DNA from 3 places in the Paenibacillus sp. FSL R7-0189 genome. Region 3 is predicted to be linked to each of the others. Evidence: riboswitches for the same ligand, from Rfam matches in the RefSeq annotation. Region 3 holds a riboswitch; each other region holds the start of a gene.
The links. A riboswitch is a leader RNA that binds a small molecule or an ion and turns the genes downstream of it on or off. The one in region 3 is predicted to bind cyclic di-GMP.
Positions count from the first base shown of each region.

Region 1: it holds a riboswitch for cyclic di-GMP, as region 3 does, so the genes downstream of both, MKY63_RS07235 (transglutaminase-like domain-containing protein) here and MKY63_RS20390 (thiamine pyrophosphate-binding protein) in region 3, are expected to answer to the same signal.
Region 2: it holds a riboswitch for cyclic di-GMP, as region 3 does, so the genes downstream of both, MKY63_RS08005 (choice-of-anchor A family protein) here and MKY63_RS20390 (thiamine pyrophosphate-binding protein) in region 3, are expected to answer to the same signal.

Region 1 covers NZ_CP150223.1:1,684,238-1,690,458, reverse strand. The annotation lists gene MKY63_RS07245 (GtrA family protein) at 1-371, shown strand, start outside; gene MKY63_RS07240 (class D sortase) at 474-1,133, shown strand; cyclic di-GMP riboswitch class I at 1,253-1,335, shown strand; cyclic di-GMP riboswitch class I at 1,410-1,490, shown strand; gene MKY63_RS07235 (transglutaminase-like domain-containing protein) at 1,504-2,313, shown strand; rRNA gene MKY63_RS07230 (16S ribosomal RNA) at 2,680-4,237, shown strand; rRNA gene MKY63_RS07225 (23S ribosomal RNA) at 4,469-6,221, shown strand, end outside.
Region 2 covers NZ_CP150223.1:1,864,229-1,870,449, reverse strand. The annotation lists gene MKY63_RS08015 (ASCH domain-containing protein) at 1-167, shown strand, start outside; gene MKY63_RS08010 (hypothetical protein) at 364-756, opposite strand; cyclic di-GMP riboswitch class I at 1,254-1,344, shown strand; gene MKY63_RS08005 (choice-of-anchor A family protein) at 1,453-2,952, shown strand; gene MKY63_RS08000 (LPXTG cell wall anchor domain-containing protein) at 3,279-3,641, shown strand; gene MKY63_RS07995 (alpha/beta hydrolase) at 3,789-4,724, shown strand; gene MKY63_RS07990 (NusG domain II-containing protein) at 5,544-5,933, shown strand; gene MKY63_RS07985 (Gx transporter family protein) at 5,917-6,221, shown strand, end outside.
Region 3 covers NZ_CP150223.1:4,693,656-4,699,876, forward strand. The annotation lists gene MKY63_RS20375 (ketoacyl-ACP synthase III) at 1-444, opposite strand, end outside; gene MKY63_RS20380 (hypothetical protein) at 499-849, opposite strand; gene MKY63_RS20385 (carboxymuconolactone decarboxylase family protein) at 1,057-1,425, opposite strand; gene MKY63_RS20390 (thiamine pyrophosphate-binding protein) at 1,436-3,076, opposite strand; cyclic di-GMP riboswitch class I at 3,232-3,328, opposite strand; gene MKY63_RS20395 (HAMP domain-containing methyl-accepting chemotaxis protein) at 3,503-4,753, opposite strand; gene MKY63_RS20400 (YafY family protein) at 4,875-5,831, opposite strand; gene MKY63_RS20405 (SDR family NAD(P)-dependent oxidoreductase) at 5,991-6,221, shown strand, end outside.

The DNA of each region.
Region 1 (6,221 bases), 3.0 Mb from region 3:
AGTTCCTCAAATTTAATGCCGTAGGTTTACTCAATACGCTGATTGATTTTGTGATTTTTACATTGTTGAATTCACTAGGGATGGTATACGCATTGGCGCAGGTGATCTCCTATAGTGCAGGTACGGCGAATAGCTTTATTTTGAATAAAAAAGTAACCTTTCGTGATCGCAACCGGGGGAATAAAGAAGGCTTCGACCGCGTGCAGCTGGTCAAGTTTATCGTGCTGAATCTGGTAGTGCTCGGAATATCACTGCTGCTAATGCATCTGTTGACAGACAGACTAGGTATTCAAGTCTTGATCTCCAAGGTGCTGGTTACCTTTATCACGGTGATCATCAATTTCTTTGGAAGTCGTAAATGGGTATTTTAAACATTAATTTCAGGCAGAAGGAGTTGCTATGCTTAAAGGCAAGTAGCTGTTTCTGCTTGATTTGTATATAACCATAGAAACAATATACGGAGGTGAATAACATTGCGTAAATTCTCCTATCTACTCATACTGGCTGGGATACTTATCATGTTATATCCGACAGCTAACGAATGGTACAACGACAGGCAGCAGGAGAAGTTATTAGAAACGGCTGAACTAAGCACTGCCGATAGTACTCCCCAGCCAGATTTGAAGAGCAGGTATGCTGAAGTTACTCAGCTGTTAGCAGAGGAATCGGTTCTGGATGCTCAGGCACAGCCCCAACCCCAAGAGACAGAAAAGCCTGAACCGGAGATTGAGGTCGGTGGCAAAGTAATCGCACTAATTGAAATCGGTAAGATTGATTTGAAGCTGCCTGTATTAGAAGGGGCTACAAAAGCTAATATGAAACATGCTGCAGCCCATATGAAAGAAACGGCACCCCTTGGAGAGATCGGAAATGCTGCAATCGCGGCGCATCGGGCTAGAACTACGGGTCGTTTGTTTAACAGATTGAATGAGGTTGTTGTGGGGGATGTTATCACGGTAAAGACTAGTGATCAGGTGTTTAACTATGAGGTATACGATATTTCTGTTGTAGATCCGAGTGATGTCTCCGTTCTTGACGGGAATGACAAGGATAAGATTCTTACTCTGATTACATGTGATCCGCTAGTGAATCCAACGCATCGGCTGATTGTTCATGCTAAATTAACAAAATGAGAATAGTGAATGACAAGAAAACACAAATACCGGGAGATATTTATAAAATAATGGGTAATCTAGTAAATTAGGTCTTGTTCACAACTATAAATATGATAGTATTATACTATAAAAGCTAAACACGATAACGGCAAACCTTCCGAAAGGTAGGGACGCAAAGCTAAAGGGCCTTTTCCCGAAAGGATGGCAGCCAGCTACCGAATGAAGAGGCTTTTTTTGTTTGTTTCAAATGGATTCTATCAATTATATCTAGTAAAGCTAGAACAGATAGAGCTTATACGATAACGGCAAACCTATCGAAAGGTAGGGACGCAAAGCTAAAGGGCCTTCCCGAAAGGATGGCAGCCAGCTACCGAAAGGAGTTTTATCCGTGAAAAAGGTTTATTTTATGCTGGTGGCGTTGTTCGTCCTCATGACTTCAGTTCCGGTAAGTTCAGCTCAAGCTGCAAGTGCAGATGCAAGCTGGTTGATTACATCCAAAGTGGCTCAAGGTGTTATTGGTATTAACTATGATATTCCGAAAGATAAAAGAATCAAACTCATGATCACCAAAGATAACAGCAGCTATACCTATAACCTGTATGCTTCTGGACAAGCTGAGGACTTCCCTTTGCAACAAGGAAATGGGACTTATAAGGTTTCTGTTCTGGAGAACACAACTGGTAATAAATACAAAGCGTTATATTCCGAAGTAGTAGACGTAACCATGAGTGACTCGAATTCCGTATATTTGGGCTCCGTACAGAATGTGAAATGGAGTTCTTCTGATAAAGCGATTGTCAAAGCTAAACAATTAGTACAAGGCAAAACAACAGACGAAGAGAAAGTTAAAGCGATCTATAACTATGTAGTTGCGAATGTACAATATGACTACTCTCTTGCTAATAGTGTAACTACTGATTATATTCCAAGCATCGATAAGACATTGACTACTAAAAAAGGGATTTGCTATGATTACGCTTCTCTTTTTGCCGCAATGCTGCGGAGTGTAGATGTTCCTGCTAAGTTGGTAATGGGGAATACAAGCTACGTTACGCAATATCATGCCTGGAACGAAGTATTGCTTAATGGGAAGTGGGTTACCATTGATACTACAGTGGATGCAGGACTTGCAAAGAGTGATAAGAAAACCGATTTAATTAAAGCCTCAAGCAAATATACTGCGGCAAAATACTATTAAATTCGCCGCTAGAAACATAACTCTATTAAATAAACAACTAGCTTAATTATTAAGCTAGTTGTTTATTTTTATATTAGGGGTTGCTTTTCTATTAATAGTTGGGGTATTATAGGTAAGCGTTGTTAGACAGCGTACAGGCGATACAGACGAGGCTGATAAAAAGCTTCGAAAAATAAAGCTTGCATTTCTGAAAACAACATGATATATTATAAGAGTTGCTGCTGAGACATTAAACGGCGCCAACGAGAACTTGATCTTTGAAAACTGAACAACGAGTGAGTAGGAAATCACGTAAGTGAAATCCAAATTAGAGAATTAATTTTCTCGTCAGATGTTTCAAAATGAGCATATCGCTCTTTTCAATACTAATTGGAGAGTTTGATCCTGGCTCAGGACGAACGCTGGCGGCGTGCCTAATACATGCAAGTCGAGCGGAGTTACTTTGAAAGCTTGCTTTCAAAGTAACTTAGCGGCGGACGGGTGAGTAACACGTAGGCAACCTGCCCTTCAGACTGGGATAACTACCGGAAACGGTAGCTAATACCGGATAATTTCTTTTTTCTCCTGAGAGAAGAATGAAAGACGGAGCAATCTGTCACTGAGGGATGGGCCTGCGGCGCATTAGCTAGTTGGTGGGGTAACGGCCCACCAAGGCGACGATGCGTAGCCGACCTGAGAGGGTGAACGGCCACACTGGGACTGAGACACGGCCCAGACTCCTACGGGAGGCAGCAGTAGGGAATCTTCCGCAATGGGCGAAAGCCTGACGGAGCAACGCCGCGTGAGTGATGAAGGTTTTCGGATCGTAAAGCTCTGTTGCCAGGGAAGAACGTCCGGTAGAGTAACTGCTACCGGAGTGACGGTACCTGAGAAGAAAGCCCCGGCTAACTACGTGCCAGCAGCCGCGGTAATACGTAGGGGGCAAGCGTTGTCCGGAATTATTGGGCGTAAAGCGCGCGCAGGCGGCTATTTAAGTCTGGTGTTTAAACCTTGGGCTCAACCTGAGGTCGCACTGGAAACTGGGTGGCTTGAGTACAGAAGAGGAAAGTGGAATTCCACGTGTAGCGGTGAAATGCGTAGATATGTGGAGGAACACCAGTGGCGAAGGCGACTTTCTGGGCTGTAACTGACGCTGAGGCGCGAAAGCGTGGGGAGCAAACAGGATTAGATACCCTGGTAGTCCACGCCGTAAACGATGAGTGCTAGGTGTTAGGGGTTTCGATACCCTTGGTGCCGAAGTTAACACAGTAAGCACTCCGCCTGGGGAGTACGGTCGCAAGACTGAAACTCAAAGGAATTGACGGGGACCCGCACAAGCAGTGGAGTATGTGGTTTAATTCGAAGCAACGCGAAGAACCTTACCAGGTCTTGACATCCCTCTGAATCCACTAGAGATAGTGGCGGCCTTCGGGACAGAGGAGACAGGTGGTGCATGGTTGTCGTCAGCTCGTGTCGTGAGATGTTGGGTTAAGTCCCGCAACGAGCGCAACCCTTAACTTTAGTTGCCAGCAGGTAATGCTGGGCACTCTAGAGTGACTGCCGGTGACAAACCGGAGGAAGGTGGGGATGACGTCAAATCATCATGCCCCTTATGACCTGGGCTACACACGTACTACAATGGCCGGTACAACGGGAAGCGAAGCCGCGAGGTGGAGCCAATCCCATCAAAGCCGGTCTCAGTTCGGATTGCAGGCTGCAACTCGCCTGCATGAAGTCGGAATTGCTAGTAATCGCGGATCAGCATGCCGCGGTGAATACGTTCCCGGGTCTTGTACACACCGCCCGTCACACCACGAGAGTTTACAACACCCGAAGTCGGTGGGGTAACCCGCAAGGGAGCCAGCCGCCGAAGGTGGGGTAGATGATTGGGGTGAAGTCGTAACAAGGTAGCCGTATCGGAAGGTGCGGCTGGATCACCTCCTTTCTATGGAGAATCGTTCTCTGCAATGAGAACATTCAAATCGGAAGTTTAACTTCCAAAACTCAGGTTTAGGCCTGTTACTCACTCGTTGCTCAGTTTTGAGAGTTTAAGCTCTCAGTAAGACTTGATCCTTGAAAACTGGATACCGAAACGAATTTGCGTTTTAGAACATCTTTTAGCAACTTGTGTAAACAAGTAAATGTTATTAGTGAGATTTTTCTTCGGAAGAATCAAGGTTAAGCTAATAAGAGCACACGGAGGATGCCTAGGCGCCAGGAGCCGACGAAGGACGTGGCGAACAACGAAACTGCCTCGGGGAGCTGTAAGCAAGCTTTGATCCGGGGGTGTCCGAATGGGGAAACCCAGCTGTGGTAATTCGCAGTTACTCATACCTGAATACATAGGGTGTGTAGAGGCAGACCAGGGGAACTGAAACATCTAAGTACCCTGAGGAAGAGAAAACAATAGTGATTCCGTCAGTAGCGGCGAGCGAACGCGGAACAGCCTAAACCTAAGAGCTTGCTCTTAGGGGTTGTGGGACGTCTCACATGGAGTTACAAAGGAATATGGTAGGTGAAGAGGTCTGGAAAGGCCCGCGATAGAGGTAAAAGCCCTGTAACCTAAACTGTGTTCTCTCCGAGACGGATCCCGAGTAGTGCGGGGCACGTGAAACCCCGTATGAATCCAGCAGGACCATCTGCTAAGGCTAAATACTACCTGGCGACCGATAGTGAAACAGTACCGTGAGGGAAAGGTGAAAAGCACCCCGGAAGGGGAGTGAAATAGAACCTGAAACCGTGTGCTTACAAAAAGTCAGAGCCCGATCTATGGGTGATGGCGTGCCTTTTGTAGAATGAACCGGCGAGTTACGTTTAACATGCAAGGTTAAGCCGAGAAGGTGGAGCCGCAGCGAAAGCGAGTCTGAATAGGGCGATTGAGTATGTGGACGTAGACCCGAAACCGTGTGATCTACCCCTGTCCAGGGTGAAGGTGCGGTAACACGCACTGGAGGCCCGAACCCACGTACGTTGAAAAGTGCGGGGATGAGGTGGGGGTAGCGGAGAAATTCCAATCGAACTCGGAGATAGCTGGTTCTCCCCGAAATAGCTTTAGGGCTAGCCTCGGTATAAGAGTAGTGGAGGTAGAGCACTGATTGGGTGCGGGGTCCGCAAGGATTACCAAGCTCAGTCAAACTCCGAATGCCATATACTTATTGCCGGGAGTCAGACAGTGAGTGCTAAGATCCATTGTCAAAAGGGAAACAGCCCAGACCATCAGCTAAGGTCCCCAAGTGTGTGTTAAGTGGGAAAGGATGTGGAGTTGCACAGACAACCAGGATGTTGGCTTAGAAGCAGCCACCATTGAAAGAGTGCGTAATAGCTCACTGGTCGAGTGACTCTGCGCCGAAAATGTAACGGGGCTAAACACACCACCGAAGCTATGGCTAGATACGTATGTATCTGGGGTAGGGGAGCGTTGTGTAGGGGTTGAAGGTGTACTGAAAAGAGCGCTGGACACTACACAAGTGAGAATGCCGGTATGAGTAACGAAAAGATCAGTGAGAATCTGATCCGCCGAAAGCCCAAGGTTTCCTGAGGAAGGCTCGTCCGCTCAGGGTAAGTCGGGACCTAAGGCGAGGCCGAAAGGCGTAGTCGAAGGACAACAGTTTGAAATTACTGTACCACCGTAATCCGCTATGAGCGATGGGGTGACGCAGGAGGGTAGTGACGCGGACTGATGGATGTCCGTCTAAGCAGTGAGGCTGATGTGTAGGCAAATCCGCACATCGATAAGGCTGGGCTGTGATGGGGAGCGAAAATTATAGTAGCGAAGGTCATGATCTCACACTGCCAAGAAAAGCCTCTAGCCAGGAGAAGGTGCCCGTACCGCAAACCGACACAGGTAGGCGAGAAGAGAATTCTAAGGCGCGCGGAAGAACTCTCGTTAAGGAACTCGGCAAAATGACCCCGTAACTTCGGGAGAAGGG
Region 2 (6,221 bases), 2.8 Mb from region 3:
TTACTCCAGAGGTGGATTTAAGGGAATGGATCAATGGGAACGAATATGATTTTGGCGACTATAGCGAAGGACGGTTTGCCTGGAAGCTTGAAGGGGTTCATCCATTAAGCCATCCAATTCCAGCTAAAGGTCGGCTAAGCTTGTGGGAGCACTCTAATCACTTCTGAACAGCGAATGATATTTTTAATGTAATTTTTATGTGCCTATCAGCTTTTTTTCAGGTTCGAGGTATATATTGAAGACACCAAACACCCCCCAGTGTTTTGTGGTATATCTCTCTCAGGTCTTGCCAACTCCCATGGTAAGGCCTATTTTTTTGTTCGCTAATTGATGGGGGGAGAGTAGAGCGGCTTCTATACAGCTTTATTTAATTTGAAACTGTTCTTCGTAACTCTTAAAAGAGGAAATATCCAGCCCTAGGTATCTGCGCATATGGATGGCAGCCTGAGCCGCAACAATGTCATTCAACAGCAGCATTCGTTCGTGATAGCCACGACATATATACTTGGCTTCAATTCCCGTATTAAGTCTGTTTTGCTCATACACCTTGATTCCCCGTCTTCTCATTTCTGCACGAACATCCCTTAGATCTGTTGTAGCTACTGCAGCAGCTGTTCCAAGCACCTCCAGATAAGGGGCGGGTGTTCGTAAGTGTGTAGATAAAATGGCGGAGTCCCGTTCGAAAGCTGATAAAATCATCGGAAGCAATAAATAAGATTTCACCAGCATGTTGTCCCTGCTTTCTGCTCTATGCATGAATCTCATCACCTCTAATAGGAACGTATATTCGTATTCTACCCCGATATTCCAAAAATAATCAATGGTATTTCTAAACAGCTTATCCAATGTGATTAAATTCATAACTAAATAACGAAGAATAAATTATATTAAAATTGTAATAATAAAAAATTAATGTATCGGACGTACATAAAGGAGAATTATGATGGAAAAAGAGGGCAGCCTCCAGCGTGGATTGTTTTTTGGTTTAATTCTGAGTGTTCCCTTATGGATATCCATATTGGGCTATATACAGTTACTTTAAAATTTAATGAAAAACCTTATGCGAAGCGCCTTTAGGCGCTTTTTTTTGTATGGTAATAATGAGCGGAATCATCGAAAGGAATTGATTGACAATTGTGGGTGTCGGGCGCTAAACTGTTATTAATTCAAAAAGTATTAAAAGTCATAGACGGTTATTGGAGAGAATGCTTCGGCTACCAGTTCTGGACTTGCAGTGTAATACATATATATAGTCATGATAATAGCAAACCGTCTGAAAGGGCGGGACGCAAAGTCCAGGAGTCTAAAGTGTCTTAAAGGCACAATGACCGTCCGACTGCCATGAGAAGGGAATTCCACTTCTTTTTGGCGGTCTTTTTTGTTGTTAGGTCCTTTAGAGTTTCTGGTAATTATTCTGATTAATATAAATCATAGTTTTAGGAGGTGTGCCATTTGAAAAGAAGAATAAGACCGTTACTCTCGCTTGTATTAGCTGGGATTTTGACGGTAGGTAGTGGGCTTTCCTCATTAGGAGCTGGAGTTGCTGGAGCTAGTAGTTCTTCTACATTGGGAATTGCAGGGGTCTACAACGTGTTTATTCTAGGGGATATAACAACGGTTTCGGATACGGAAGGAAGGTTTGCTGCTGGAGGTAACGTTAACTTAACCAACTATAGTGTTGGAGATAGGTTGACCGCTGCTGAGGTTTCCTTGACTGACACACTTGTTGTTGGAGGGAATCTTACTTTCAACGGAGGTACTGTTTATGGGAATATCGTGCACGGGGGAGATTTTTCAGGGAATGTAACGCTCCTCAAGGGAGGTACAAAAAGACAGGGGAGTACGATTGACTTTTCAGCCGTAGGTCAGTCTTTGAAGGACAAATCAGCAGAACTTGCAGCATTGCCGGCGAATGGAACAACAGTGTACCAATATGGCAGTCTTACCCTGACAGGTACAGATCCTGCGGTCAATGTTTTTAATGTTCCAGGAGATAACGTCTCTAATACCTACGGAATTACAATAAATGTTCCTTCAGGATCTACAGCAATTATTAATATTGATGGTTCTAACGTAAAAATGAAAAACTTCGGATTTCTACCTAATAACGTGTTGAACAGCAAGAAAATTTTGCTTAACTTTAGCCAAGCTGCGTATATTGATATGGCAGGCATAGGTGTAATGGGAAGCATACTTGCCCCCTATGCTCATGTTGATTTTATTAATGGTCAGATTAACGGTACTTTAGTGGCGGCTTCACTCAAAGGGACTGGTGGTGGTGAATTTCACCACTATCCATACGATGGTGATGAACCTGGACCAACGCCGACACCAACGCCAACAGTGACACCAACGCCAACGCCAACAGTGACACCAACGCCAACGCCGACAGTGACACCAACGCCAACGCCGACAGTGACACCAACGCCAACGCCGACAGTGACACCAACGCCAACGCCGACAGTGACACCAACGCCAACGCCAACAGTGACACCAACGCCAACGCCAACAGTGACACCAACGCCAACGCCGACAGTGACACCAACGCCAACGCCAACAGTGACGCCAACACCAACACCATGTCCGACACCGACGCCAACGCCTACGTCAACACCAACAGTGACGCCGACACCGACGCCAACAGTGACACCAACACCGACACCGACAGTGACACCAACACCAACACCGACACCGACAGTGACGCCAACACCAACGCCGACGCCAACAGTGACACCAACGCCAACGCCGACAGTGACACCAACGCCTACGCCAACAGTGACGCCGACACCAACACCAACGCCGACGCCGACGCCAACACCAACGCCAACAGTGACACCAACGCCAACAGTGACACCAACGCCGACGCTAACGCCAACAGTGACACCAACGCCGACGCCAACAGTGACGCCGACACCAACGCCAACGCCAGAAGCAACACCGACACCACGGTAACACCAGAAGCAACACCGACACCGACGGTAACGCCTGAAGCAACACCGACACCGACGGTAACGCCAGAGGTAACACCGACACCGACGGTAACGCCTGAAGCAACACCGACACCGACAGTAACACCAGAAGCAACACCGACACCGACGGTAACGCCAGAAGCAACACCGACACCGACGGTAACGCCAGAGGTAACACCGACTCCAGAGGTAACGCCTGAAGCAACACCGACACCGACAGTAACACCAGAAGCAACACCGACACCGACGGTAACGCCAGAGGTAACACCAACTCCAGAGGTAACACCAACGTCGACACCAGAGACTTCGGTGTTCCCGACACCAACGCCATCATCCGTAATTGGCACTATAGTTCTTGCAGAAGATCCTGTGCCGCTTGGGCCTGTAGCTTCGCCGATACCAGCGCCAGTACCAACACCGTCGAATAGCACAGAAGTACTTGTTGATGATGATGAGATCCCATTAGGTCCGGTACCGGCAGTGACACCAACGCCAACACCAACACCTGATGAAATCATCGTAGTGGACGATACGATCCCATTAGGTAAGCCACCTGTGAAGGAATTGCCAAAAACGGGTGAATCAAGTCCTGCACCTTACTATGTAGCAGGTTTAGGTTTTGCACTTATCGGATTATTAATGAGAACCAAGTTCTCCAAAAAGAATAAATAATAAACGGTAGAGCAACATAGAGTCGCTTTCGGGGGGTGTCCCGATGGCGGCTCTATTTGTATGTCATGATTGCGATAGTTTGGTGCATTCTAAGTAGATGGTATACTCTTGTTGCAAAAGAAATGAAGAGGGGATGGCGAAGGCGAATTGATATGGTTCATTATTAGCGCTGTAATCATCATAGGGATTCTAATCTATGTGGGATTTTTCTTCTATGGTATTGCTATTAAACGAGCGCCAAAGGTATTTCTAAGTAATAATCCTAATCTGAAGGCTGATCCTCCGGTTGCCGGAGCTTCTTGGGGGGAGGGGAAGGATTGGGTCTCTCGCCAGAGCTTCGAGAATATTGAGATCGTATCTGCAGATGGACTTAAACTAAGAGGTTTCTTACTCCAATCTAATCGTGCTGCGGGACGCACAGCCATTCTAGCCCACGGTTATTCAGGTAAAGCAAAGGATATGGGGGCGTACGCCAAAATCTACTACGAGAACTTAGGCTTTAACATCCTAATTCCCGATGCAAGGGGGCATGGAGATAGCGCAGGGGATTACATTGGTTTTGGTTGGCCGGAACGAAAAGATTATTTGCAATGGATTGAATACATGATTAAAAAGACTAGGTCTAGTGCTCAAATTGTGCTTCACGGTGTTTCTATGGGCGGTGCTACAGTGCTAATGACCTCAGGGGAAGATCTTCCGCCGCAGGTAAAAGCTATTGTTGCGGACTGCGCTTATACCTCAGTAAAAGCACAATTATCTTACCAACTACGGCGCATGTATCGTTTGCCAAGTTTCCCTTTCGTTCAAAGTGCAAGTCTAATCACCCGCTTGAAGGCGGGGTATGGTTTTGGTGAAGCCTCTGCATTAAAACAAGTGCGGAAAGCGAAGGTTCCGATTCTTTTTATTCACGGGGATGCGGATAACTTTGTACCTTTTGCTATGATGAATGAATTGTATGAGGCATGCCAGAGTCCAAAAGAGAGGCTCATAGTGCCGCAAGCGGGGCATGGATTGTCTTATGATACGGATAAGGCGGGGTATATAGATGTAGTAACAGCTTTTGTAAGCCGATATGTAAAATAAGTCCTGAACGTAGACAGCGCCCGATATCCGCTAGGTAGCGGTTATCGGGCGCCTATATTTTTCCACACATGACGTAGTCCTTGAATAAGGATCGTACCGTCATGCTTTCTCGTTATATTCATCCCCCGCCGTTCGTGAGTAACGGGTGTCTTGATTCCTTGTTATTTCCAGCAGCCGTGTGGCGAGAATAATCCTTCCAATACGACAAAAGCCCTACCTCTCTTTTGCCCTTGCGGCTCCATTGACCGCGCCAGTGTGAATCGGAATGCTATATTTCGAATTTAATCTCATAAAAAGGAAGAGTACTGCAAGAAAACATAAAGCCTCTTTGTCCAAAATGCCGATGTGTATAATAGTCGGCCTGACATCTTCTTGGTGGGGATATTCAATATATCGAAAAACAAATACCATATAAATATAACACACTATTGTTTAAAAGGCAAATATAATAATGAATTCCAAGATAAGGTTTATTTGATTCTAGAGAGAAACAAACCTCGATAGGGAGCGCTTAGATTTCGAAAGTAACTTAAATTGGGTTAATTGTGAATTATTCCGGAAAAGCTAGTAAACCAGAGGAGATGGGCGATCTCGGTGCAAATGGGCTAAAATGTAAGTTGGATATTTTTGCAAACGCTACAAACTACAACTGAAAATGCCAGAGACGAAGGGCTTGTGTCTGCTGGGGTTATTTTGCGTGCCTATTTTGTGAACAGCTCTCTAAAACTGACAATAAACTCCAACATTGATTGAAGGATTGAGGGTAGACCGTTATAATTAATAAGTCTGGATTTTAATTAAAAAATAAGGGAGATTTTTATGAAACGCGCAGATGTGTGGCTGATTTCCATCGTATTGATTGCTGCGCTCGCTTTTCTCGTACCGAGATGGTTTTCGGACAATGATGACAAAGGTGGGGCCGGTAAAAATCTCATAGCCAATGTAACGGTGGACGGTGAGTTATTTAAAACGGTAAAGCTTACAAAAGAAGAACAAACCATTGAGGTCCGCACGGAACGCGGCTATAACATTTTGAAGGTGCATGATTACGGGATTGAAATGTACGATGCCGATTGCGCTGATAAAGTTTGCCTAGGTTTTGGTTTTATTACCCTGCCCAAACAGACGATTGTCTGTCTACCGCATAGAGTATTAGTCGAAATCACCAGTGCGTCGGGGGAGGATGATATAGATGCCTATGTCCAGTAGTGAATCTGCAACAGCTTTAAAAAGAACAGTGATTATTGCGATTTTCGCCGCAGTGGCAGTAGTGTTAAGTTTAATAGAGGCACAGATTCCGTTATCCGGGATGGGACTGGTGCCGGGTGCTAAGCTCGGACTGGCCAACATTATGATTTTGACTTGTATTTACTTTTTACGTGGACGGGATGCTTTCCTGCTTGTCATCCTCAAAACACTGCTTACTGCATTTCTGCTAGGTACCTTCTCAAGCTTGCTGTTTAGTTTATTTGGTTCACTTTTTAGCTTTGTTGTTAT
Region 3 (6,221 bases):
ATAATCGGAGCCGATTACCAACGCTCGTTTAATCCTAGGATTCGCTTGCATCTGACGGCTAACTTGTTCCACTGAAGCCGTCATACCCGCACAATTAGCATTGCTGTCAATGCAGATTGTATGGGATGCGCCTTTGATCAAACGGTGAATCATTAATGAGTTGGTAGGAAAGATATACTCAGGAGTTTGACTTGCATAGGCAATAAGGTCGATATCGGCACCTGTGAGACCACTTTTCTCCAGAACATTCCGGGCAGCCTCAAAAGCCATCGTAAGGGAATTCTCATCCGCATCCCTAATACTATACCGTGTAATACGACCTAATACGGATAATAGACCTCGAATATCAATGCCTTTTTCGTCAAAATGCTTAATGAAAAAGTCGTTACCAACTATATTGCTGGGATGATAGATATCAATGCCTTTAATACGAATTCCGGTCATAATACGCCTCCTGAAAAGCAGTAAAATGTGGCCTACATATTAAGATTAAAAGATCTAGACTGTAACCGCAGAAATGATCTCGATGTTATCGAGTCCAGCTTTACGGCCAAGACGGGAAAGCTGCATTTTGAGGATCGGGTTATTTTCAAGCGTTAGATTTACTTTTACAAATCCATCATTCTTAAACATTACAAAGCAGCTTTCTAAAAGAGGTACAACATCTGGTGCAGTTACATTTAGCTTTCTGCAGTCGATTTTTAGTTCATAGTCAGCTGGAGTAATTGGATTGATAGTTTGTTGATAAGCTTGAATAGATTTTAGACCATCTTCTTCAGAAAATGTTCCATCCAACTCAATGTTAATAACCTTGTTTGCAGTGTCTGTCTTCAAAACGAAACTTCCCATGCCTAAATCTCTCCCATAGATTGAATTTGTCCAAAACAGTTCGACTGCAATATCCAGCCATATATATATCCACTTAGCTGTTTTATAAAAGTCAAAATTCGACACTATACAGCAAGTATTGGGATATTCCGACTCTATTATAGGCATATTTTTCAAGTGTATGCAATAATAAAGTCGAATTTTGTATATTGTTGTCGAACTGTTGGATTATTGGATTTCTTCTATGGTTGCAAGCAGGATATTAAAAGCTGTGATGATTCTAGGTGCCCCTATAACGGGTACTAAATGTAATAGAATACCTTTTAGCTGTTCTACGGTGACTCCAACACGAAGGGCCATGACATAATGAACACCCAGCTGTTCGAATTGGCCCATTGAAATTAAAGATGAAATGACTGCGATTTCCTTCCAGTCAGGGGCTATAGTATTACGTTGAAAAATATCGCCATAGGCATTCCCCATAATAAATTCAGCCAAGTCAGGGAAGTGGTCTTTAATTGGAGCTAGTGCTTTTGCGCCATAGTCTCCTGATAGATTCGTGAAGTGGTTAAGACCACTGTTGATATTTTCCTTCATGGTTAGCCTCCTAGTTTAGGTTCAAAGTACGGTGTGCAGTCGGAGGGACTTCATCACGGTCTGTTAGTAGTTCAATAACGGCAACATGGTTTAGAGCTACCGCATCTTTAATTGCAGCTGTGAATTCATCCGCAGTCTCACATTTGTAGCCTTTAGCACCTAGAGATTCAGCGAATTTCACGGCGTCCATTGGTACTTCATATAGAGTTCCATCGATACGACCTGTGGTTTTCTCCATACCCTTAAGAGCCATATCTAGTTGCTTATTATTGACCACGATAAAGATGACAGGGATATCTTTGCAGACAGCGGTGTTAATCTCAGCGCCGAGCATCATGAAACAACCATCACCTGTAATGCAGAGGACAGTTTCTTCAGGAGCTGCAACTTTTGCACCAATAGCCATGCCGATCGAATTACCCATGCAAGCAAAATAAGCATCAAAAACAAAGCTGCCCGGTTTCTTAACCTTGTACCATTTTGCAGCGTGGAATCCATGGCTTCCATCATCAACGAAAATTGAATTATTATAAGGGATCAAATCACTTAAAGTGCTCATTACTGAAGCCAGTGAAAGATTCTTGAGGGTTGGAAGCTCTTCTGAATAATCAGCATCGGCCAAAGCCTCGCGTTTGGTGATTGTGCTTGGGTCAATATGATTTAGGCAGTGCACCAAATTATCGCGCAGGTCCCCAGTGACCGGTATCGTTTTGGACAATAGGATTTTTCCGACAAAGCTTGGATCAATATCAAATTGAATTAAAGTTGCTGGATGATTCTCCCGTTTAAGATTACAGATGGTCATATCACTTAAACGTGATCCAAGCACTATAAACAGATCGCTTTTATTCAATAAATCATCCCCGTGGGTCGAACCGCCAACGCCAATAGGACCATGATAGAGCGGGTGATCCCAGACTATAGCCCCTTTTCCACCAGGAGATGTTACTACAGGAATATTAAAAGTTTCTGCGAGTTGAACAAGCTCTTTATGTGCTCCGGAGCGGTTAATTCCTTTACCCGCAATAATCAAAGGATTCTTAGCAGCTTGAATAGCATCGATGACTCTATCGATATTTGCTTGACTAATTAGAGACTCTCTTTCAGGGATTACAATATTGCATTCTTCCAATACTTCAGTTTGTACATCAAAAGGAATACAAAGATGAACAGGACCCCGTTTGGCCAGGGCCACAGAAATCGCATGATTAAAAATAGTACCAAAGTGATCCCCACGTTCAACCAATTTACTGAACAAGGTGGCAGGTCTGAACATATCAGCTAAATCAGCCAGAAAAGAGGTGGAGTCCTGACATTGAGGAATTCCAAGCTCTGTAATGGATTGGTGGCCGGTAATAAACAGGACAGGTAGGTTGTTAGCTTTCGCATGAGCTGCTGCTGTGAGCAGGTTAGTTCCACCAGGACCAGAAGTACCAAATGCTACGCCTAGGTTACCCGTTTTCAGCGCATACCCTGCTGCTTCGAATCCGGAGCTTGCTTCATGTCTGCCGGGAATAAATTCAATACCGTAATCGACCATCTTTAGAACTATTGGACAAATCGATTTGCCAATGATCCCAAAAGAATGGGTGACTCCTAGGTTACGTAGTGCTTCCGCCATGTAATCTGCGACTGTCTTCAAAAGAAACACCTCACAAGTTTTTTGATATATATTAGTTATTAATCTACCGAATAGATACGATAGATCAATATACTCAAAAAGTAAAAACCTGTGCTCTATAGTAAGCACAGGTTGGTGGCATAAGGCGCCGCTAAGACTGAACAATAGTTCAGCCGTCCTGGTTCCTCTGCAACCTGGCAATCATGGCCTCAAACGAAAAAATGAGGCTGTAGATCCATGGTTTTGCGTCATCCTCTTTCGAGGATTTTGCCAATATTAATTTATAGTTGATAAGAATAATTTTCCTTTACAATATATTCCTCATTAATTTTTGTCAACATAATCCGCTAAAAAAACTCGAAATTTGACGAAAGTCTTGTCCAAGAGATGAAGTTTTGCCTCGCGAAAAAAACTGCCACCTAAGACTCAGCTTAGGTGGCAGTTGATAGTTTTGAACTAGAATTTAAAGATATGAATGGTTTTTTGCAGATTAAATACGGCCTGGGTCATTTTTTCCGTTTCTTCTGCAACAGACTGCAGGGCATTAATCTGTTCATTCATAGCCGCCGATACCTCTTCAGTGCCTGCAGCGGTTTCTTCGGTGATTGCTGAGATATTCTCAATTGCACTGGAAATTTTCAAGGCACTTTCTAGCATAAGATCACTCTCCGCAGAGAATGAAGAGATTTGCTCGGTAATGTACTGCACGCTTTGTACAATTTGTGCGAAAATATGGGCAGATTGAGTGATCATTTCATTCTGAACCTGCACAACCTCTTCATTGATGGCGATATTATCGATGGCTTGTTTAATATCTGACTCAATGCTGCGGACCAAACCGAATACTTCTTTTGTGGAAGCCGTAGATTCCTCAGCAAGCTTGCGAACCTCTTGAGCGACAACGGCAAAACCCCGACCATGCTCTCCGGCACGAGCAGCTTCGATGGAGGCATTGAGTGACAGCAGGTTGGTCTGCTCAGCGATCTCTGTGATGGTCTTGGTGATCATCGTAATCCCGCGGGCATTTTGTGAGAGAGCTTCAATAGTATCAGCCACTTTTTGTGTAGCCTCTATGTTTTTACGCATGCCTTCAGCCTGTGTATCTACGGATTGGCGCCCTTGCTCAACAAGTTCTAAGGTATGTATTGAACGTCTGTTCATTTCTTTGGTGGAGTTCGTATAATTGGATACTTTGGTCTCAATGTCTTTAATGGATTCTGTCATATCAGCGATATCCGTAGATATTTCATTTGCACCAAGAGCGAGCTCGGTAGAAGAAGAGGCTACTTGTGCCATAACAATTTTCAGGTTCTGGTTCTTATCTTCGATTCCGCGGCTTGCATCCATTACTTGACGGGTGATCTGCGATGCATCGGTCAGAATCTTCTTGAGCTTATCAATCATTGTGTTAAAGGAGCGGCTTACGTCACCCATTGAACCATTTTCGTCCGCTCTGCTAGTGAAATCCCCCTTCGAAATACTGTGAGATACATTAGCAATATCATCAAAAGATGATGTAAGCGTTCTCTCCACGAAGCGAGCAACAGGTAAAGTCAGACCTGCAAGAACAACTACTAGTATAATTCCTACGAGAAATTGACCTAGAATCATTAACGTAACTAAGACAGGAATAGCAAACAGTGCGGCAACGAGGTAACATCCGGCAACAATTCTTTGTTTTAACGGAAGTTTGTGCATCCAGCTCATTGGTAAAATGTCCCCCTTATTAAATTTTATGTAATGGTGTTATTATAGGGGATTTATAGGTCATTGGTCTATAGAGAAGTGTCATAAATCTTCTTTAAGTAGTAGATATTTAGAATTCATGTCAAAATTCCTCATATATTGTGGAAATTGTTTTAATAGCAGACTTTACCATCCCTACTAGTTCGGTAGGAGCTAAAACAATAACTGAAGGAGAAAAAGAGAGTACGATACGACAGGCAGATTCTATAGTATTAAACTCGGCCTCTACGTTCATCCACCCAGTATTAGCAGAGGGTTCTACTAAAGTTATAGTTACATATCTTTCACGTTGTAATTCTTTAAGAATAGACTCATTCACCTTTAATTTCACTACATATTTTGGCAGAGCTGCTTTAAAAGCTAAAGTCGACTGTTCCCAGTAGCTTTTTAAATCAAAAGTCTCAGGTCTGACAAATGATTCATTAGTTGCTTCAGCTTGTATTAATCTTGACACGCGAAAAGTCCGCATTTCACCCTCGGTTCGTGCCACTACATACCAAACTCCACGTTTTGCGACTAACCCAAGAGGTTCAATAAAACGTTCCTTCGTCTCGTCATTCCGTGGGTAAGTGATCTTTACTTTACGATCTTCCCAAACAGCTTCCTGCAGGATAGATAGGAACGGATAGGTCTCGTCGGAAGGGTGCCAGCTGGCACCATCAATATGGATGCGCTGGCTTAGGTAACTGGCTGGATTATTCGTCCTAGATGGCGAAGCAGCCTCCAGCTTGAGTACGGCAGAAGAAAAGTCGTTTTGTATACCCAGATCTTTTAAAATCGAGGAGTCTGCGGACAGCAGCAGAGTAGCAATCTCTGAGGGCTTCATACCCGTTAACGAGGTTCGGTATCCTTCCGTGAGCATCCAGCCCCCTTCGCGTCCCCGTTCGGCAAGAATCGGTATTCCTGCTGTACATAAGGCTTCCATATCTCTAAACACAGTTCGTTCAGACACTTCTAAGGTCTGGGCTAGCTCACGGGACGTCATCTTTCCACGATTTTGCAGCAAAAGTAAGATGGATAACAAACGATCGGCTCTCATTAAGGGAACATTCCTCCTCCTTATAAATGTTAGTCAGTTCTTAATTAATTATTATATTATATATGTCAGTTGATGTCATATTAAAGAATTATACTTATATAAGGTAAGGATTAAATATAGAACATTTAGAGAAAAACAAATGTAGAAAGGATTGAGAACATGACTTTAAAAGGAAAAGTAGCATTGGTCACCGGAGGCAGCAGAGGTGCTGGTAGAGGAATTGCATTGGAGCTGGCAAGGAAAGGTGCATTCGTTTATATTACGGGCAGAACGACAGAGGCCTCTGGCACAGGGCAAAGCAAGCGGAGCATTGATAACGTACTTAGGGAAATAAAAGCAGAGGGAGGGTCCGGCAGCGCCATACGATGTGATCATACAAAAGATCAGGAG